4 regions of the Streptomyces sp. NPDC005866 genome follow, and region 4 is predicted to be linked to each of the others. Evidence: riboswitches for the same ligand, from Rfam matches in the RefSeq annotation. Region 4 holds a riboswitch; each other region holds the start of a gene.
The links. A riboswitch is a leader RNA that binds a small molecule or an ion and turns the genes downstream of it on or off. The one in region 4 is predicted to bind cyclic di-AMP.

Region 1 (4,032 bases), on a different contig from region 4:
CGGCGTCCGCCGCGGACCGCCACTGGCTGCGGCTCGCCTGCGAGCTGGCGGCCGAGTGCCCGCCCTCCCGGACCGCGTTCAGCGTCGGCGCGGTGGTCGTCGCGGCCGACGGCACGGAACTGGCCCGCGGCCACTCCCGGGAAGCCGGCGACCCCGTCGTCCACGCGGAGGAGGCGGCCCTGGCCAAGCTCCCGCCCGCCGACCCCCGGCTGGCCACGGCCACGGTCTACACCAGCCTGGAACCCTGCACCCACCGCGCCTCCCGGCCGCACCCCTGCGCCGAGCTGATCCTCAGGGCGGGCGCACGGCGGGTGGTGACGGCGTGGCGTGAGCCGGACACGTTCGTCGCGGCGGCCGACGGGACGGGGATGCTGCGGGAGGCGGGGGTGGCGGTGCTGGTGCTGGGCGAGTACGAGGACCTGGCGAAGACCCCGAACGCGCACCTGCTGACCTGACCTCGCCTTAACCCGTGTGACTCGCACTCTTCTGATGGCGTATGCTGGTTTCAACGACGCGGGGTGGAGCAGCTCGGTAGCTCGCTGGGCTCATAACCCAGAGGTCGCAGGTTCAAATCCTGTCCCCGCTACTGAAAGACCAGGGCCGGAATCCGAGATCGAGGATTCCGGCCCTGAGTCATATCCCGGCACGTGTTCCTCATCACACTCTTCCGTACTCATCCGCCCGGCCCACACCACTCGCCCGCCCGGCTGACGCCCGCAAACCTGGACGGACACACATTGGACACAGGGGACATATGGGGAGTCGTACCGTGGGTACCGTGGGCCCTGGAAAGGGGCAGGAGGACGGGTTCGTAGCCGCCCGCACCCTGGCCCGTTACCTGCCCGCCCTGCTGATCTTCGCCGGTGTCGTCTACGACCTCCTCACCCCGAGGGGCTTCACGGCTGTCCCCTTCTTCACCGCCGCTCCGCTGATCGCCGCGCCCCTCTCCTCGCTCCGCACCACCGTCCTGACCGGCCTCGCGTCCTTCCTCGCCGTCTACACGGTGCACGCCCGCTACACCTTCCGCCCCGACGTCAGCACGATCACCGAGCTCCTCACGGTGGCCACCGTCGCCGCCCTCGCCGCAGGCATCAACCAGGTCGTCCGCATCGGCGATCGGCGCCTCGCCTCCGCCCGCGAGATCGCCGAGGCCGCCCAGCGGGCCGTCCTGCCCGAGCCCGCCGAGCGGATCGGCGGCTTCGAGATCGCCGCCCGCTACGAAGCGGCCCAGGAGGGCACCTTCATCGGCGGCGACCTGTATGCCGTCCAGGACACCCCCTACGGCGTACGACTGGTCGTCGGCGACGTCCGGGGCAAGGGCATGGGCGCGGTCGCCGCCGTCGCCGTGGTCATCGGCGCGTTCCGGGAGGCCGCCGAGCAGGAGGCCACGCTGGAGGCGGTGGCGGGGCGGCTGGAGCGGGCGCTGGCCCGCGAGGGCGTCCGGCGCGGCGGTGTGGACGCGTTCGAGGGGTTCACCACCGCCGTACTCGCCGAACTCCCGCGCGGCGACGGCACGGTCCGGGTCGTCAACCGCGGGCATCCGCCGCCCCTGCTGCTGCACGCCGACGGCCAGGTGCGCCAGGTAGGGGTGCCGGAGGCCGCGCTGCCGCTGGGAATGGGCGAGTTGGGGGCATGGCCCGACCGGGCCGTCGAGCACGCGTTCCCGAGCGGGGCCACGCTGCTGCTGTACACCGACGGCCTCTCCGAGGCACGGGACGCGCACGGCCGGTTCTACGACCCCGAGCGGCGGCTGGCCGGCCGCACCGTCACCACCCCCGGCATGCTGCTGGCCCGGCTCGCGGCCGAGGTGCGCCGGCACACCGGCGGCGGTATGACCGACGACATGGCGCTGCTCGCCGTACGCCGGCCCTGAGCGTTGTCACGTTCGGTGTCCGGACGAGCGCGCTACGCATAACGTCTGAGTCACCATCAAAACGCGTGTGACTCCTGAGGTGACCAGAACGCTTGGTCAACTTGACCGACTTTGACCGGTCGTGGCAGGTAAGTCCGTGCTTTGAAAGCTTAACGATCAAGACGAACCGCTTGGAATCTGCCAGCCGGGTCTATTAACGTTCGATAACGCAGCGCGGTCGTCCCAGCCGTCACCCGAGACGGCTCCGTGCGCACGCGCCGAATCCCGCAAGGGAACCGGGGAACCACCACCTTGGGGTGAATCGCACGGCTGCCGCCGTAGAACGGCCGGTATACGCGCGTAGGAGACCTTCCCGCTCCGAACCCGTCAGCTAACCCGGTAGGCAGCGGAAGGAAAGGAGTGCGCCCGCGTGGCGTCCAACCGGCCTGCCCCGACAGCCCCGTTCGTACCCAGCCAGCGTCAACCCGAGGCCTACGGCTACGACGGCTACGGCTCCGACGAGGGCCCCTGGGAGGAGTGGAACCCCACCGAGGAGTCCCTCGCCCCGGTACGCGGCCGGCACCGGGTCGCCAAGCAGCGCGGCGGCGGGCTCGCCCGCAGCTCCACGGTTCTCGGCGTCGGCGTCATAGCCGCCGTCGGCGCGGGCGGCATGGCCAGCGCCAACACCGGCAAGCCGCCGGTCTCCATCTCCATGCCCGACCTGCCCTCCGTCGGCACCCTGCTCGGCGAGGACAGTGGCCACAAGGCCACCCAGACCACGCTCAGCAGCGTCACCACGACGACCGCCACCGACGCGGGCTCGTCCTCTTCCTCCTCCGACGCGGGTGAGGCGCTGCGCCACCGGATCATCGCCCAGGCCGAGCAGCAGCAGACCCAGATCGACACCAAGGCCACCGCCAAGGCCGTGGCCGCCGCCGACAAGGCGGTCTCCGACGCGGAGGCCGAGGCGGAGAAGGCGGCGGCCGCCAAGGCCGCCGACGCCAAGGAGAAGGCGCAGGCCGCCGAGAAGCAGAAGGCCGAGCAGGAGCGGCTCGCCGCGCTGGCCAAGCAGTACGCGCTGCCGGTCGTCTCGTACACGATCACCGGAACCTTCGGCCAGGCCGGCTCCATGTGGGCCTCCGGCTACCACACCGGCCTCGACTTCGCCGCCCCCACCGGCACGCTGATCAAGGCCGTCCACAGCGGCACCGTCACGGAGGCCGGCTGGGCGGGCTCGTACGGCTACCGCACGATCATCACCCTCGACGACGGCACCGAGTTGTGGTTCTGCCACCAGTCCTCGATCGGCGTCAAGACCGGCCAGAAGGTCTCCACCGGTGATGTCATCGGCCGTGTGGGCGCCACCGGCAACGTCACCGGCCCGCACCTCCACCTGGAGGTCCACCCCGGCGCCCAGGCCACCGGCATCGACCCGATGACCTGGCTGCGCGGCAAGGGCCTCACCCCCTGACCGTCCCCACTGATCCCCGGCGGCCCTGACGACAACCCCCCGACGTCAGGGCTGCCGGTCCGGTGCGCCCGCGGGAGCTCCGGAGGTCTTCCGCTTTTACGAGAATTTCGCATTGCGACGGCATGGGTCCGCAGGCAGCCGGTGTTGAACTGAGACATGATCGCTTCTTCCGCTTCCCGCTCCCTCCGCAAGCTCGGCGCCTCCGACCTGGAGGTCTTTCCGCTCTGCCTCGGCGGCAACGTCTTCGGCTGGACCGCCGACGAGGCCGCCTCCTTCGCCGTCCTCGACGCGTACACCGCCGCGGGCGGCAACTTCGTGGACACCGCCGACTCGTACTCGGCCTGGATCGAGGGCCACAAGGGCGGCGAGTCCGAGACCGTCATCGGCCGGTGGGTCAAGGCGCGCGGCAACCGCGACGACGTCGTGATCGCGACGAAGGTCAGCCAGCACCCCGAGTACCAGGGCCTGTCGGCCGCCAACATCAAGGCCGCCGCCGACGCGTCCCTGCGCCGCCTCGGCACCGACTACATCGACCTCTACTACACGCACTTCGACAAGCCCGAGATCCCGGTCGAGGAGATCATCGGCGCTCTGGACGAACTGGTGCAGGCGGGCAAGGTCCGCCACATCGCCGCGTCCAACATCACCGCCGAGCGCCTCCAGGAGTCCCTGGACTTCTCCGACCGCGAGGGCCTCGCCCGGTATGTCG
Region 2 (4,032 bases), on a different contig from region 4:
GACCGCGTGGCGAGAGTGCGGTTGAGTGTGGCCGAGCGGCGGGAGGAACTGCTGCGGGCCGCCATCGAGCAGATCCAGGCGCGGGGCGTGGCGGCGGTGCGAATCGCCGATGTCGCGTCGGCCCTCGGCGTGAGCAATGCGCTGGTGCTGTACCACTTCTCGACGAAGGAGAAGCTGGTCGCCGCTGCCTTCGCCTACGCCGCCGAGGACGACCTGGCGCATCTGAGCAAGCTGCTGGGCCGCCGTACGTCGGCGTCTCGCCGGCTGCGGGCGGCGGTGCGCTGGTACGCGCCGACCGGGCAGGCCAAGGGCTGGCGGCTGTGGATCGAGGGCTGGGCGGTGGCGCTGCGCGAACCCGCTCTGCGGGAGGTCACCAAGGAGCTGGACCAGCAGTGGAAAGCGGCGATCACCGAGGTCATCGCCGAAGGGGTGGCCGCCGGCGAGTTCCGGTGCCCCGACCCCACGGCCGCGGCGCTGCGGCTGACCGCCCTGCTCGACGGGCTCGCCGTCCAGCTCACCTCGTACCCGGGCGCCCTAGCACGCTCCCGGGCGCAGGAGTGGGTCGACGAGGCGCTGGCGCGTGAAGTGGGACTGCCCGTGGAGCAGTAAGGGGCGGGCCACCAGGATGCCGCCCCTTACACGCTCTTGCGGCCTCAGGCCACGGAAGCGATCCGCATCTTTATGTCGTCCGGGGAGAGCGCCCCCTTGGCCGTCGCATGGTCACCCGACGACTCGCCGCGCAGCCGCCGCCCGATCCACGGGACCAGGTACTCACGGGCCCAGTGCACGTCGTCGCGGCGGACCTCCAGGGTGCCGCGGGGCGGCAGCGGCGGCCACGGCTGGTCCGGGTCGGCCGGCACCTCGACACCGAGCACCTGCCCGGCGCGCAGCGCCACGCGGGTGTGCCCCTCGGGAGACAGGTGCAGCCGGTCGCCGTCCCAGGCCCGCCGGTCCTGCACGGTCTTCAGGGACCACAGGTCGAGGACCGGGCAGCCGTACCGGTCGGCGACGGCCCGGACATGCCCGTTGTAGGTGGCGATCTTGCCGCGCAGATGCCTGAGGACGGGCACGCCCCGGGTGTCGAATCCGGTGGTCACCAGTACCCTGCCGACGGCCTCGGTCAGTTGGGCCACGGCCCGTTCGAACCGCTCGGCCACCTCGTCGGGGTCGGTGCCTGGGCGGATGATGTCGTTGCCGCCCGCACAGAAGGAGACCAGGTCCGGGGCGAGTTCCACGGCCTGCGGCACCTGGTCCGCCACGATCTGGTCGAGCAGTTTCCCGCGCACGGCGAGGTTGGTGTACTCGAAGTCGCCCTCGGGCCGCCGGTCGGACAGGAGTACCGCGAACCGGTCGGCCCAGCCGACGAACGCCCCGTCGGGGCCGGGGTCGCCGACGCCCTCGGTGAAGCTGTCCCCCACCGCCACGTACGACCCGATCACTGATGCGTTGTCACTCTTCGAATCGTCTGCCACGTCGGGCCATGATTCACCGTTGACTGTGACCTACGCGACCGTAATAAGGGGTTGACGATCGGTGAGATAAGACACTTCTAAATACTTCACCAAGCGTGGAATAAGGCTCTGATCAGGGGCGTTGACGTGATGATCGTCAGGCTCGGAAGTTTCGCCGAACCTGAGAAAGCAACGCGCCGAAGGCCGGACCCGGGGATCGGGGGTCCGGCCTTCGGAGTGCGTGTCAGATCAGGCGTGCGTGTCGGATCAGCGGGGACGCCGGGTCAGGCGACGGCGAGGCCCTTCGTGCGGAGGTAGGCGACCGGGTCGACGTCCGAGCCGTAGTCGGGGGAGGTCCGGATCTCGAAGTGGAGGTGCGGGCCGGTCACGTTGCCGGTGGCACCGGAGAGGCCGATCTGCTGGCCCGCGGTCACGGTCTGGCCGACCGAGACGGAGAGCGCGGAGAGGTGACCGTACTGCGCGTAGTAGCCGTCGGCGAGCCTGATGACGACCTGGTTGCCGTAGGCACCGCCCCAGCCCGCCGTGACGACCGTGCCCGCGCCGACGGCCTTGAGCGGGGTGCCGGTCGGGACGACGAAGTCGACGCCGGTGTGGTAGCCGCTGGACCACATGCTGCCGGCCACGTGGTAGCCGGTGCCGACGGTGCCACCGGTGACCGGGAGGGTGGAACCGGAGGCGGTCGTCGTCGACGCGTGTGAGGAGGGGGCCGTGTTCGAGGACGACGACGAAGTGGAGGCGGACGACTGCGAGTCGGACCGCGCCTCGGACCGGGAGTCCGAGCTCGGGGTGTCCGACGTCGCGGCGTGGCGGCCGCCGAGCGTGAGCTTGAGACCGGGGTGGATCAGCGAGGGGTTGTCGCCGACGGCCTGCCGGTTGTCGGCGTAGAGCCGGTGCCAGCCGCCGTTGACGTTCTGCTCGCGGGCGATCTTCGAGAGACAGTCACCGGGCACCACCGTGTAGGTGCGGTGGGTGGAATCCCCGGTGGCGGACTTCTGAGCGGCTGACTTCTGAGCGGCGGCCTTCCGCACAGCCGTCTTCTCGACGCCCGGGAGCGACTGCGTGGCCTTTCCGGAAACGGACTGCGAAGTGGCCGCGTGGGCGCCGGTGGCCCCCATGAGCGGCAGAGCCAGCGCCGCGCCACCGGTTCCGGCGACGGCGATCGAGCGGGTGAAACGCCGGCTCTTGGGGCGGCGGTGCTTACCCTTCGCGGGCATGACGCATTCCTCTCCGGCGCCTGCGAGGTGAGCTGTCGGGTTTGGGCTGGAGTTGCCCGGCCACGCGTGGGCGCGTGGCTACACCCCTAGCCGTCCCGGGAACCGGAACAGGCGGTCATACCTGGTGGGTCCCCCGCTCCTGCCGTGCACGGGTGAGTGTGTGTGGGGACTCCGGGCGGCGGCAGGATTCGGCGTTCCGTCCGGATGCGGGGCGAACGTAAGCGAGCAAGACGCGCGCGGACAAGCGCCTGGTTCCCTCTGTCCGAGTTCCGCTTGATCCGTCACGGGAATTCCCGGTCACCCTCCGTGAATTCCAGCCTTCCCGCTTTTCCAATCTCCTTGAAAAGCACCGGAATTACGTGGACATGACGCGCGACGGACGGTCACGAATATGACGCTCCTCACGCACGTCACGCCACGCCCTCCCATTCCAGAGCGAGTTGCAATGAAGGCGCCAATTCAGACAGAAGGCTCAGATGCGGCGCAGCCGGAGGACCGTCGCATCCAGGTCGCCGCGCAGCTCTGTGCGCAGCCCGTGGTGCAACAGAACGGCGCCTCGGTGCACTTCGCCCGTTTCACGGCATTCGTAGGACGCTGCCGGATCGAGACCCCGCAACCGCAGCGCCGGCATCGGCTCACCGTAGCTCTGCGCCTGGAGCCAGGCGAGGACCACGGTCTCGTCGCCGAGTGTGTACTGCACCGCGCTGAGCCCGCCGGTCGGCGGCCGCAGCCGGAACTGGTCGCCGCGCTGCACCAGGGGGCGGATGTCCTTGTAGAGCTCCACCCAGCGGCCGGCCTCGGCGAGCTCCTCGTCGGTCCACCGCGAGAGGTCGCCGCCGACGCCGAGCGCCCCGGCCATGGAGCTGACGAAACGGAAACGCAGCGAGCTGACCCGGCCGTTGAGCTGGTGGTTCGGGCTGTCGGTGACCCAGGCGGACATCACCCGGGCCGGGTGGATCTGGCTGAAGCCGTGCTGGATGGCGAGCCGGTCCAGCGGATCGGTGTTGTCGGACGTCCACACCTCGTCGGTACGGCTCATGATGCCGAGGTCGATCCGGCCGCCGCCGCCGGAGCAGGACTCGATGGCGACGTTCGGGTGGGCCGCCCGGATCCGGTCGAGCAAGGCGTACAGCGCGCGGACGTGGTCGACCCACAGGCGCTGCGGGTACGGCTCGCCGGGCCAGCCCGCGTCGGTGAAACAGCGGTTGAAGTCCCACTTGACGTAGTCGATCGGGGCGCTGGACAGCAGGGTGTCGAGCCGCTCCCAGAGGTACTCCTGGACGTCCTCGCGGGCGAGGTTGAGCACGAGCTGATTGCGCAGTTCCGTCCGCTTCCGTCCCTGCTGG
Region 3 (4,032 bases), on a different contig from region 4:
CTCGCGGAGGTCGGTCCCCGGGACCTTCCCGGACTCGTGGGAGTCGGAGGCGATGTCCAGGACGTCGTCTGCGAGCTGGAACGCGACACCGAGGCGTTCGCCGTACTGGGTGAGGACGTCCACGACCGTCTCGTCGGCGCCGGACATCATCGCGCCGAAGCGGCAGGAGACCGCCACCAGCGAGCCGGTCTTGCCGCCGAGCACGTCGAGGTAGTGGTCGACCGGGTCACGCCCGTCCGACGGCCCGGCCGTCTCCAGGATCTGGCCCGTCACCAGCCGTTCGAACGCGAGGGCCTGGACCCGCACCGCCTCGGGTCCGAGGTCGGCGAGGATCTGGGAGGCGCGGGCGAACAGGAAGTCACCGGTGAGGACGGCGACCGAGTTGCCCCAGCGAGTGTTGGCGCTGTCGACACCGCGCCGCACGGCGGCCTCGTCCATGACGTCGTCGTGGTACAGCGTCGCGAGGTGGGTCAGCTCGACGACCACGGCCGACGGCACGACGCCCGGCGCGTACGGGTCACCGAACTGCGCGGCCAGCATCACCAGCAGCGGCCGGAACCGCTTCCCGCCGGCCCGCACGAGGTGCTGCGCGGCTTCCGTGATGAACGGGACCTCACTTTTGGTGGCTTCTAGCAAGCCCTCCTCGACAGCCGTCAATCCGGCCTGGACATCGGCTTCCAGAGCCTGGTCCCGCACGCTCAGCCCGAACGGCCCGACGGTCACGAGGGGTCTCCTGTCTGCTGGTGTCCACTGGCGGTTACACGGTTTGTCGATAGGTCGCTGCCATCACTCAAGTCAGCGTATCCGGTCAGGTTTCGATCACCGATAGCGCCCACCGTTACACCCCGGGCACTATCGGATCACGACCGGTATGTTTTTGATCAGCCGATACGACCTGACATCCACTGACTTAACAGGAAGTACCGACAGTTGTCCCGAACCGAGGCGTAAGCCGTGTCCTGGACCGGAGGGTGAACCGCGGCCCGGACCAGCGCCGTCACCGGGTCCGACACCGGACCGTCCGGCAGACCGCCGACCACGAACGGTCACCTCTTCCCCGGCTGACGTCACCTGCCCGGAGGTACCCCGTCCGCCGCCCGCCAAAGCCGACGGGGGCACATCGCGCCGACCGTACCCGTACATCCATGCCCTACGAGACCACACACGAGGACCTCCGCATCCCTTCGCCGTCCGGACGTCGCCCCCCACGCGCGCGTGGCACCCGAGGACGGATGAGCCCGCCCACGCGCGCGAGGCACCCAAGAACGGCCGAGCCCGCCCACGCGCGCCGCTCGAACACCTCCCCCATCGGCTCACCGGCCAGACGCCGCCCCACCCGCTCACCGACCGGACAACCCCACGAGGCCACCGGCGCCACCCACTGCTCCACGGGCCACGGTCACGTCCCCGGCCGGCGGACAGGCCCGCGACCGTCGAGCGGCCGACGGCGCGGCTCCGGCGCAACGGGAACGTCGGCATGGTCGGCACCTCCTGGGGCGGCTGCATCTCCCTCCGAATGACGGCCCTCGCGCCCGAGCCGCTCAAGGCGGTCGCCGTGGCCCGCTCCACGGACGGCCGCTATGACAACGACGCGTTGTGCGGCGGAGGTTCCGCCCTCGCGATGGACATGAGCGCGCGGACAGCCACCCCGCCCGCCGCCTGTTCGGCGAGCCCGCCGACCCCTCCCCCAAGGTGACCGGAATCACGTACGCCGACCGGCAGAGCACACTCGAACTTCCGGCGCGCTCCGGGACCTTGGGCCAGCCGATCGCCTTGGAGGCACCCGAGCGGTTCGAGGCACCCAAGCGGGCGGAGCCGTCGGGCGTCAGCCTCCCGGCCGCGCTCGATCAGCGGCACGCGCGCATACCCGGACCGTACGGAGTTCACGGGGGGCGCCGGAGACGTACACGACCAGATGAACCGGATGAGCAGAACCCGCGGCCGGCCGCCCACTGCCGGTCGAGCCCATCGGTTCGCCCTCATCAAGCCGGAATTTCGCCGAACAAGACAATTCGGGCAATCTTCGAAATCGCCCGTGGTGCGCACCGCTTCACCCATCCCAATCGGGGCAATCCGCACGAATGACGACGATACGCTTTTCCACTGATGCCCGGAAAGACGGATTTCACAAATCCCCTCATGTCCTATTTGCCGTAATTGCCGTTCCGTGAAGTAGGTCACGTGGGCAGGGCTGCCGCAATGACGGCAAGTGCGGCTCCCTTTCCGTTTCCTGTGGGCGAGTTGAGGCTTGGCAGCCGCAAAGGATCAAGCGCCCCATACGACTCAGATCAAGGTCAATCGGTGCGTTGTGTGAATCCGGCACTTGTTCCGGACATGTGCTCTCGCATACGTTCCCGCTCGCCGGGCGGACGCCGAATCCTGCCGCCGCCCGTCTTGACCCATCGACAAGTCCATTCGCACGGCAGGAGCGGGGGAACCAGGTAAGTCGCCGGACCGGGCGACCGACGTCAGTGACGGACGTCGTACCGGAACGGCTAGGGGTGAAGTCGCCTCGCCTTCGGGCGGCGCGGCCGGGCACTCCCCGGGCCCGAACCCGACAGCTCACCTCGTAGGCGACGGAGAGGAACTTTGCCATGCCTGCTGCCGCTCAGCACCGCCGTCCCCGCCGTAACCGCATCGCCCGCACGCTCGCCGTCGCCGGCACCGGCGCCGCCGTTCTCGCCCTCCCGCTCATCGGGGCGACCACCGCCTCCGCCGCCACCTCCACCCCCACGACGGCCGCGACGACGACCGCCGGGTACCCGAACAACCTCGACGGCTGGATCCGCGAGTCGCTCGCGATCATGGCCGAGAAGAACATCCCGGGCAGCTACAACGGCATCTACCGCAACGTGATCCGCGAGTCGTCCGGCAACCCGCAGGCAATCAACCTGTGGGACTCCAACGCGGCCGCCGGCATCCCGTCCAAGGGCCTGCTCCAGGTGATCGCCCCGACGTTCAGCACCTACCACGTGGCCGGCACGTCCTTCGACATCTACGACCCGGTCGCGAACATCACCGCCGCCTGCAACTACGCCGCCGCGCGGTACGGCTCGATCGACAACGTGCACGGCGCGTACTGACCGGCGCCGTCAGCGGAAGAGTCTTTCGAGGACGACGGCGATGCCGTCGTCCTCGTTCGACAAGGTGATCTCGTCGGCCACCGTCTTGAGTTCGGGATGGGCGTTGGCCATCGCCACCCCGTGGGACGCCCAGTCGAACATGGGGATGTCGTTGGGCATGTCCCCGAAGGCGACGGCTTGTTCGGGACTCAGCCCCAGGTGGCCGGCGGCCAGCGCGAGCCCGGTCGCCTTGGTCACCCCGCACGGCTGGAGCTCGACGGTCCCCGGTCCCGACATGGTGACCGTCGCCAGCGACCCCACCACCGAGCGGGCGGTCGCCGCCAGCTCGTCGTCAGTCAGGGTGTGGTGGCGCAGCAGCACCTTGCTGATGGGCGCGCACCACAGATCGTCGCGCCGGTCGACGCGCAACGCGGGCAGCGTGGGATGGGGCATCAGATAGCCCGGCTCGATGAGCGTGAGCCCGTCCACGCCGTCCTGGTCGACCGCCGCGTAGACCTGCCCGACCTCGGCCTCGATCTTGCCGAGGGCGGTCTCCGCCAGCTCCCGGTCCAGAGTGACCGACCACAGCATCCGAGCCGCGCCGGCGTCGTAGACCTGCGCGCCCTGGCCGCAGACCGCGAGTCCCGTGCAGCCGAGGTCGTCCAGGAGGGGGCGCACTCTCGGCGCGGGGCGCCCGGTCACCACGAGGTGCCGGGCGCCTGCCCGGCCGGCCCGCGCGAGTGCGGCAAGTGACCGTTCCGACAGGGTGTCGTCGGCGCGCAGCAGCGTGCCGTCCAGGTCGGTGGCGATCAGTGAGTACGGGGAGGGTGGGACCATGATCAGAGAATACGGACAGCACGCCCCTGAGACTCATTGTGTGTTTTGGCCTCAAGCGGCGCCCGCTCTCTCCGTGATGGGGCGTTGTCAGTGGGGCGCGTTACGTTGGCGGTGGGTTGATCGCAACGATCGG
Region 4 (4,032 bases):
TGCGCCCCGGCCAGCGCGGAGATCGCGAGCGCGCCGCCCGCGATCCAGTGGTCGCCGGGCCCCTCGACGACCTGCCGCCACTCGAAGCAGGCCACGGCGAACCCGTACAGCACCAGCCCCAGCCAGAACAGCACCAGCGCCGTGTGCGCGAGCCACGCGGTCGTCAAGGCCGCCGCCAGCGTCGCTCCCAGCACGGCCAGCCCCTGCGTGGCGACACAGCTCAGGAACACCGCACCGGGCATGCGCCGCGTCCGGTGCCGTACGACGAGGACCAGCAACGGCGGCCACAGCACCGCCGACAGCGCCAGCAGGGCTTCGGCCAGGGGCTGCCAGCCGAGCGCCGAGAACCGCGTCCCGAGCACCGTGGTAGCCGCCACGGCGGTGAGCGCGCCCGGCGTCGCCGCCTCCGTCACCCACCGCCGACGGTCCTCCAGCAGCCGTACGGCGAACTCCGCGGCCAGCCCCGCCCAGGCCACGCAGGCCAGCACCAGCGCGACCCGGGACACGGTCTCCGCCCCCGCCAGATGCAACCCCACCGACACGATGGCGGTGGCCATCACCGCGGCCCCGGACGCTGGCGAACGCTGCGCCCACCAGGCGCGAAGGTGTGAAATACCGGACATGCTCCTGATGCTAGGGAGCCTCGCGCGCCATGCGAGCGGGGCACGCGCGCGTGCCGCACGAAATGCGCGCCGCGCGGGGCCAGGCCTCGCGCCGGCGCCCGAGCAACGCCCGGCGCCCGCGTGCAGCGCTTACGCTCGGCGCCCGCGCCCGCGTGCTCAGGCCGGTCGCACCACGCTGTGGATGATTGACTCGCCTCCGTAAAAGATCGACTCCTCGCGGACGTACGTGCCGGGCTTCGGGGCGTGGATCATCATGCCGTTGCCGATGTAGATGCCGACGTGGGTGACGTCGTCGTAGAAGAAGACCAGGTCGCCGGGCCGGGCGTCGGCGAGGGAGACAGTGGTGCCGGCGTTCACCTGGTCGTACGTGGTGCGCGGCAGGGAGACGCCCGCGGCCTTCCAGGCGGCCAGGGAGAGGCCGGAGCAGTCGTAGGAGCCGGGGCCCGTGGCGCCCCAGACGTACGGCTTGCCGATCTGCGCGCGGGCGAAGCTGATCGCCTTGGCGGCCTTCGTCGCGTAGGAGGACGAGGACGAGGAGGAGGAGCCGCTGGAGGTCGACGTAGATGACGACGACGTGTCCTGCTTCGCGGCCGCCGCCTGCTGCTTCGCGAGCTCCGCCGCCTTGCGCACCGCCTCCGCCTTCTTCTTCTTCTTCTCGATCTCCGCCAGCCGCGCCTTCTCCTGGGCCGTCAGCTGCGACAGCAGCTCCCGCGCGGAGGCCAGCTTGGTCTGGACGGTGGTCTTGGCGGTCTTGAGGCCGTCCTGTGTCTCGGTGAGCGTCTCCAGGCTCTTGGCGGCCTCCTGCCGCTTCTTCATGGTCGCGGACTGCTGTGTGACGTAGTCGTCGACCGCGTCCTTCTGACGCGAGGTCAGCCGGCTCATCAGCTGCGTCTGGTCGAAGTAGTCCTGCGGGCTGTCCGCGAGCAGGAAGGTCGCCGTGTCGGGGGCGCTGGCCCCGGTCCGGTACTGGGCCGCGGCGAACGCACCCAGTTCCTCACGCGCCTTGTTGAGCCGGTCGGTGCGCTGGGCGACGTCGTCGAGCAGGGTGTCGACGCGGTTGCGCTGCTTGCCGGTCTTCTCCTTGGCCGCGTTGTACTTCTCGGTGGCGGACTCAGCCTGCCGGTAGAGGGCGTCGACCTTCTTCTCGACCTCCTCCAGGCTGGGCTTGCCGTCCGCGGAGGGCGCGGCGTTGGCCGTCTGGGTGAGCAGGGCCACGGAGGTGAGGGCGGCGGTGGCCAGGGCGGGGGTGCGTATGCCTGCTACGTGCGTTGCGGACGGGCGCGACTTGCGGTGCGACGCCAACGGGGGCGACTCCTTCCGTGCTCCGCCTACCGAGTTAGCTGTCGGGTTCGGGCGGGTGGTTCGGAAGGGTTGCCCTACGGTCCGTCCCCCGGTGGGGGGTCGGGACCGATTCACCCCAGGGTCGGTGTGGGTCCCCGGCTCCGGATGCGCGGCGGCACCCTGGACTCGGCGGAGGCCGTGCGGCCCGGCGACGTTCGCCGGTGGGGGTCGTACGGCCCGCCCGGCACGCTAGCCAACTCGTGTGCTCCGTGTGAAGGTTGATGTTCGATATGCCCCATACATTTTCGTGACCTTAGTGTTGCGGCTCATTCGGATCGGTTGATCAAGGAGGGTATGGGATGATTTGTCCTGAGCGGTCGAGCGGTCCGCGCCCCCGGGCGGACGGGCGCGCACATGTTCACGGCGTGTGATCACCCACTGTGAGGGGATGATTCTGGTGGGTGGCCGGGGTTGAGTTTCCGGGGCGGGGGCCGGTTGTCGGTGGGGCGCCCTAGACTCGGAGAGCGATGAGCAGCCTCTTTGACGACAGCTTCCTGGCGAGCCTCCAGCCCCCGCGCGGCCACGAGGAGGAACCCCCGCCGCCGCCCGAGGACGAGCACGTACCGGAGCCGGTTCCGGACGACCTGTTCGGCGGGAAGTTCGACGTGCCCCCGGACCGTGACGCCTACTACCGCGGCGGCGCCGCCCGCCCGGCCCTGGACGCGGCCGCGCTCCTGGAGGGGCTGAACGACAACCAGCGGGCGGCCGTCGTGCACGCCGGCTCCCCGCTGCTGATCGTGGCCGGCGCCGGTTCCGGCAAGACGCGGGTGCTCACCCACCGCATCGCCTATCTGCTCGCCGCGCGCAATGTGCACCCGGGCCAGATCCTCGCGATCACCTTCACCAACAAGGCCGCGGGCGAGATGAAGGAACGCGTCGAGCACCTCGTCGGCCCGCGCGCGAACGCGATGTGGGTGATGACCTTCCACAGCGCGTGCGTGCGGATCCTCCGGAGGGAGAGCAAGAAGCTCGGCTTCACCTCCTCCTTCTCCATCTACGACGCCGCCGACTCCAAGCGCCTGATGGCCCTGGTCTGCCGCGACCTGGACCTCGACCCCAAGCGCTACCCGCCCAAGTCCTTCAGCGCCAAGATCAGCAACCTCAAGAACGAGCTGATCGACGAGGAGGACTTCGCCGCCCAGGCGAGCGACGGCTTCGAGAAGACCCTCGCTCAGGCATACGCCCTCTACCAGTCGCGGCTGCGCGAGGCGAACGCCCTCGACTTCGACGACCTGATCATGACGACGGTCAACCTGCTGCGTGCCTTCCCGGACGTCGCCGAGCACTACCGCCGCCGCTTCCGGCACGTCCTGGTCGACGAGTACCAGGACACCAACCACGCCCAGTACGCGCTCGTGCGTGAGCTGGTCGGTAGCGGCGCGCGCGCCGACGAGGCCGACGCACCGCCGAGCGAGCAGGACCTCCAGCCCGCCGAACTGTGCGTGGTGGGTGATGCCGACCAGTCGATCTACGCCTTCCGGGGCGCGACGATCCGCAACATCCTCCAGTTCGAGGAGGACTACCCGAACGCGACGACGATCCTCCTGGAGCAGAACTACCGCTCCACGCAGACGATCCTCTCCGCCGCCAACGCGGTCATCCAGCGCAACGAGTCCCGCCGCCCGAAGAACCTGTGGACCAACGCGGGCGCGGGCGCGCAGATCACCGGCTATGTCGCCGACACCGAGCACGACGAGGCGCAGTTCGTCGCCGACGAGATAGACCGTCTGACGGACGCGGGCGAGGCGAAGGCGGGCGATGTCGCCGTCTTCTACCGCACCAACGCGCAGTCCCGTGTCTTCGAGGAGATCTTCATCCGCGTCGGCCTGCCCTACAAGGTGGTCGGCGGGGTCCGCTTCTACGAGCGCAAGGAGGTCCGGGACGTCCTGGCCTACCTCCGGGTCCTCGCCAACCCCGAGGACTCGGTGCCGCTGCGCCGGATCCTCAACGTCCCCAAGCGCGGTATCGGCGACCGTGCGGAGGCGATGATCGACGCCCTCGCCCAGCGCGAGAAGATCAGCTTCCCGCAGGCGCTCAAGCGCGTCGACGAGGCGTACGGCATGGCCGC

Region 1: linked by a shared signal. The riboswitch ahead of ABZ396_RS29110 (M23 family metallopeptidase) and the one ahead of ABZ396_RS22840 (NlpC/P60 family protein) in region 4 are both predicted to bind cyclic di-AMP.
Region 2: linked by a shared signal. The riboswitch ahead of ABZ396_RS29220 (LysM peptidoglycan-binding domain-containing M23 family metallopeptidase) and the one ahead of ABZ396_RS22840 (NlpC/P60 family protein) in region 4 are both predicted to bind cyclic di-AMP.
Region 3: linked by a shared signal. The riboswitch ahead of ABZ396_RS19845 (transglycosylase SLT domain-containing protein) and the one ahead of ABZ396_RS22840 (NlpC/P60 family protein) in region 4 are both predicted to bind cyclic di-AMP.

What each region holds. Positions count from the first base shown of each region.
Region 1 covers NZ_JBEXWP010000022.1:134,779-138,810, forward strand. The annotation lists gene ABZ396_RS29095 (dihydrofolate reductase family protein) at 1-455, shown strand, start outside; tRNA gene ABZ396_RS29100 (tRNA-Met) at 513-586, shown strand; gene ABZ396_RS29105 (PP2C family protein-serine/threonine phosphatase) at 779-1,873, shown strand; cyclic di-AMP (ydaO/yuaA leader) riboswitch at 2,119-2,275, shown strand; gene ABZ396_RS29110 (M23 family metallopeptidase) at 2,283-3,323, shown strand; gene ABZ396_RS29115 (aldo/keto reductase) at 3,480-4,032, shown strand, end outside.
Region 2 covers NZ_JBEXWP010000023.1:5,849-9,880, forward strand. The annotation lists gene ABZ396_RS29210 (TetR family transcriptional regulator C-terminal domain-containing protein) at 7-609, shown strand; gene ABZ396_RS29215 (SGNH/GDSL hydrolase family protein) at 654-1,439, opposite strand; gene ABZ396_RS29220 (LysM peptidoglycan-binding domain-containing M23 family metallopeptidase) at 1,736-2,686, opposite strand; cyclic di-AMP (ydaO/yuaA leader) riboswitch at 2,691-2,851, opposite strand; gene ABZ396_RS29225 (alpha-galactosidase) at 3,159-4,032, opposite strand, start outside.
Region 3 covers NZ_JBEXWP010000012.1:162,504-166,535, reverse strand. The annotation lists gene ABZ396_RS19855 (polyprenyl synthetase family protein) at 1-723, opposite strand, end outside; gene ABZ396_RS19850 (CocE/NonD family hydrolase) at 872-1,696, shown strand; cyclic di-AMP (ydaO/yuaA leader) riboswitch at 2,394-2,591, shown strand; gene ABZ396_RS19845 (transglycosylase SLT domain-containing protein) at 2,595-3,083, shown strand; gene ABZ396_RS19840 (HAD family hydrolase) at 3,093-3,899, opposite strand.
Region 4 covers NZ_JBEXWP010000015.1:109,200-113,231, reverse strand. The annotation lists gene ABZ396_RS22845 (tellurite resistance/C4-dicarboxylate transporter family protein) at 1-623, opposite strand, end outside; gene ABZ396_RS22840 (NlpC/P60 family protein) at 780-1,925, opposite strand; cyclic di-AMP (ydaO/yuaA leader) riboswitch at 1,934-2,106, opposite strand; gene pcrA (DNA helicase PcrA) at 2,432-4,032, shown strand, end outside.